One region of the Sphingomonas taxi genome, then DNA from elsewhere that is predicted to be linked to it. Evidence: riboswitches for the same ligand, from Rfam matches in the RefSeq annotation. Region 1 holds a riboswitch; the other holds the start of a gene.

Region 1 (2,197 bases):
TTGTGCCGGTCGGTATCGGTGTGCGCATAGCCGAAGCGGTTGCGGAACCGGCCGTCGAACAGCGCCGCATTGAGTCCGGCATAGCCCGTCCATTGCTCGCTCGTGCCATATTCGCGCGTATCGCCAAAGGCGAAGGTCGGCGGCGGGAAGCCGTCGATATCGGTGCGGCCGTTGGAATAGAAACCGCGCACATCGACCGAGACGGTCGGCGCCAGCGCGATGCCGAGGCTGCCGTTGGCGGCATAATTGCGGTAACCGTCGCGCTCCGTGCCGGGGGCATAGGCCGAGATGCCCTCGGTGGTGTAATAGCCGCCGCCCAGGCTCGCCGACACCGGCCCCATCTTGCCAGAGACGTTGGCGAAGCCCTGCCCGGTCTCGTGCCAGCCGCCCTCGACGCGCGCGTTGACCGCGACCTGCTCGGTCGGCTGACGGGTGATGAGGTTGACGACGCCGCCGATCGCCTGACTGCCCCACAGCACCGATTGTGCGCCGCGCAGCACCTCGATCCGCGCGATATTGCCGATCAGCAACCCGCCGAAGTCGAAGCCGCCGCCCGGCGACGAGGGATCGTTGAGCTTGATCCCGTCGATCAGCGCGACGGTCTGATCGCTCTCCGCGCCGCGGATGTTGACCGAGGTCGCGGTGCCGACGCCGCCGTTGCGCGTCACGCTGACGCCCGGCGTCTGGCGCAGCAGGTCGGCGACGACCACCGCCTGCCGCTGGGTGATCGTCGCGGTGTCGAGGACGGTCACCGCCTGGCCGACGGTGGAAGCGGGTCGCGCCTCGCGATTGGCGGTGACGAGGATGTCGCTGCCGGCGTCGGCGACCTGCTCAAGGCCGCTGGTCGATTGCGCGGTCTGGGCGAAGGCAGGTGTCGCGGCCGCGATGCACGGCAGCAGGATGAGACAGGCGTAGTTCTTCACGATGGTTTCCCCCTCGTTGCAACAACGGGAGCACGCACCGCGATTTCGCCGGAACCGGTCTGTCCGCCGCGCAACGCCCCCAACATCGTCGTCTCGCGAGGAAATCCTCGATCGTGCCGGCACACCCCGTCCGGACGAAGGACAACCGCGACGGGCAGGTCTCCTGGCTCGCGGGTCGTCGCCCTGCCCGGCCTTCCCGGATCGGGATGATCCAGTGGCGCGCGGGGAGCAGGGCTCGCCGGTCACAGTTGCGGGGGCAGCCCCGGCCGGCGAGCCTCAAGGCTCGCTTCCGGGTTCCCTTTTCATCCCATCTCTGGGAACCTGTCGCATTGGCGCCCCTAGAACCCCGCGGAGACGAAGGCAAGATGATCGCAGCCAAGACGCTGTTCCTGGGCGGTGCCCGCTCGGGCAAAAGCCGGCTGGCGCAGGCCGCCGCCGAGCGCTGCGCCGGCCCGCTCCATTATCTCGCCACGGCCGAGGCGTGGGACGGCGAGATGACCGACCGGATCGCCCGCCACCGCGCCGACCGCGACACGCGCTGGACGACCGTCGAATGCCCGCTCGCGCTGCCCGAGGCGATCGCCGCAATCGAGGATGGCGCGATCCTGATCGACTGCCTGACGCTCTGGCTGACCAACGTGATGCTCGGCGAGCACGACGTGGCGGCGCGGTCGGACGCCCTGCTCGCCGCGCTCGCCGCAACCCCGCTGCCGCTGTTCGTCGTCAGCAACGAGGTCGGCCTCGGCATCGTCCCCGACCATCCGCTCGGCCGCGCCTTCCGCGACGCCGCGGGCCGGCTCAACCAGCAGGTCGCCACCGCGATGCGCCAGGTCTATTTCGTCGCCGCCGGCATGGTGCTGCCGTTGCAGCCGTTTCCGGGGAGGGATTGATCCGCCCCTGACCCGTTCGTGCTGAGCCTGTCGAAGCACGGTGAGACCCACCTGCCCTTCGACGAGCTCAGGGCGAACGGTCGCCCCCCTCTTTCACCCCACCAGCAACCGATATCCCACGCCCAGTTCGTTGGCGATCACGCTCCCGGTCGCGTTCGGCTCTTCCAGCTTCAGGCGCAGGTTGCGCACGACGATGCGCAGATATTCCACCCGCGGATCGTCGTCGCCGCCCCACGCCGCCGCAAGGATTCGCTGGTGCGTCACCACCCGCCCGGGGTGGCGGGCAAGCACCGCGAGCACGTCATGCTCCTTGCGCGTCAGGTGGAACGCCTCGCCGCCGCGCCGGACGAGGCGCTGGTCGAGGTCGATCTCCAGCCCGTCGCG
Region 2 (2,197 bases), 1.5 Mb from region 1:
ATCCACGCCATATTCTGCCGCAGATTGCCGTTCACGGCCGCAACCCGAGCAGCCAGACCAGCGCGCCGCCGCCGATCGCCAGACCCCATATCCAGGCGGCGACCCGGCCGAGTCGGGGTTCGTGGAAGCACCACAGCCCGATGAGCGCGTAGAGCAGGACGGAGAGGATCATGCCGAGCGCGGTCGCCTCGGCCCGGTCGATCGGCAGCAGCCGGGCAAGGAGCGTGGCGAGCGCCGCCGCGGCGGCGTAACCACCGACCAATGCGGTGAAGCAGCGCGCGACCATCGACCAGCGCGCCGTCGCGGCCGGCGTCGGGGTCGGGCAGGGCGGGCTCGCCTGCATCAGCATCGGGGGGTCGTCGGAGCGGCCATGGCGGCCTCTATAGACGGTCTTGCGAACGCCTATCAATAGCGAAGTTTCGCCATCCGAGAATGTGGCCGAATTGCGGCAACATGGACAAGATGGACACCTGAACGGAAACGATGCAGTCCTATCGTTTCCGTTTTTGATGTCATAACTGCCCGAACGGTCGCTACGATGAGAAAGACCGTCTGCGCGTAGCAGGCCGACGTTGTGTAGGACAGCATCCTACGGTCAGGAGTCATCGGACATCCGGCAGCGATCTTGCGGATCGGCAAACCTCCAGCTACGTCTCCTCGTCCGAACGATGGTATCATCGGTCGGGCAATGATCGCGCTGGTGTCCCGGGAGGGACTTAAAAGGGAACGCGGTGAGGGAGTTATTCTCCCGATGCCGAGGCTGTCCCTGCAACTGTAAGCGGCGAGCGAGACGTACATCGCGCCCTTTTCGACAGGGCGCAGCCACTGGATCGACGCCGCATCGGCAAGATCTGGGAAGGCCGTATGTCGAGCGACGACCCGTGAGCCAGGAGACCTGCCAGCGTCTGGTCGCTCTTGCTTTGGTCCAGGGGATGGTCGGGGCACGGTTCTTCCGTCTGAGCGACGAACGAGCGGCGGGGGTCGCATCGGTTCGTGTCGCGGGTGCTTGCGTCCGCCTGCCGACGCGCGCCGACCGTTCGCAGCGGACGCCCCCGTCCGATGTCGCTTGGCGCGCGGGAACGGACATGAAGATTTTGGAATTACGGGCGGCATGGCTTGGCTATGTCGCGTTCGCCACGGTGTGCGGCACGACGCCGGCACGGGCACAGGAGCAAGATGGCGCGGTTGCCTCGACCGACGCTGCGGAGAACGACCTCGTCGTGTTCGGTCGCGGCGAGGCGAAGATCGGCGTCGCGCATGCGGCGAGCGAGGGCACGGTTGCCGGTGCCGATCTGCTGGTTCGACCCTTGCTGCGCGTCGCGGAACTGCTGGAGGCGATCCCCGGCATGGTTGCCGCGCAGCATTCGGGCAGCGGCAAGGCCAACCAGTATTTTCTGCGCGGGTTCAACCTCGATCACGGGTCGGACTTCACCACCGCCATCGATGGGGTGCAGATGAACCTGCGTACCCATGGCCACGGCCAGGGCTATCTCGACCTCAACGGCCTGATCCCCGAGACCGTCGCGCGCGAGGATTTCCGCAAAGGCCCGTACCGGGCCGACGGTGGCGACTTCGCGCTCGCCGGCGCGGCCTACATGACCACGATCGACGGCTTCGCCCGGCCGTGGTTGTCGGTCGAGGGTGGATCGTATGGCTATGGCCGGATCGCGGCGGGTGGGACCATCGACGATGTGGGTGCCGGCAAGCTCACGCTGGTCGCGCAGGCCAAAGTCTATGACGGCCCTTGGCAGGAGCCCGAACATCTGCGCCATGCCTCGGGCTTCGCGAAGTATATCGCTCCGGCCGGCGCAGGTCGGATAGAGACATCGCTCAACGCCTATCGGGCGACCTGGCGTCCGACCGAACAAATACCCGAACGGATCATCGGCACGCCGGGCTGCAAGGACGTGTTCTGCTCACCCGATCCGACCGCGCGCGGCGAGACGACGCGGCTCATTGGCAACATCGCGGTCCGCCAGCCCGACTGGCGCGCCAACGTTTACGGTCAGTTCTATGATTGGTCGATGTATTCGAACCCGACCTACACAGACCCCGACGGGACCAGCGCACAAATCCGCCAATTCGACACACGCTGGATCATCGGCGGGCGGGGTGAGAAACGCTGGACGGTCGCACCCACGCTCGGGGTCGCGCTCGGTACCGAGGCGCGCTACGATCATATTGGCAGCGTCGGTGT

What was found. A riboswitch is a leader RNA that binds a small molecule or an ion and turns the genes downstream of it on or off. The one in region 1 is predicted to bind cobalamin.
Region 2: another riboswitch for cobalamin. It lies ahead of MC45_RS06265 (TonB-dependent receptor); the one in region 1 lies ahead of MC45_RS17065 (TonB-dependent receptor plug domain-containing protein).

Annotation. Positions count from the first base shown of each region.
Region 1 is NZ_CP009571.1:3,739,141-3,741,337, reverse strand. Features, by position in the region: gene MC45_RS17065 (TonB-dependent receptor plug domain-containing protein) at 1-923, opposite strand, end outside; cobalamin riboswitch at 1,060-1,263, opposite strand; gene cobU (bifunctional adenosylcobinamide kinase/adenosylcobinamide-phosphate guanylyltransferase) at 1,292-1,813, shown strand; gene MC45_RS17055 (response regulator transcription factor) at 1,907-2,197, opposite strand, start outside.
Region 2 is NZ_CP009571.1:1,414,597-1,416,793, reverse strand. Features, by position in the region: gene MC45_RS06275 (PepSY-associated TM helix domain-containing protein) at 1-35, opposite strand, end outside; gene MC45_RS06270 (hypothetical protein) at 32-349, opposite strand; cobalamin riboswitch at 682-917, shown strand; gene MC45_RS06265 (TonB-dependent receptor) at 1,086-2,197, shown strand, end outside.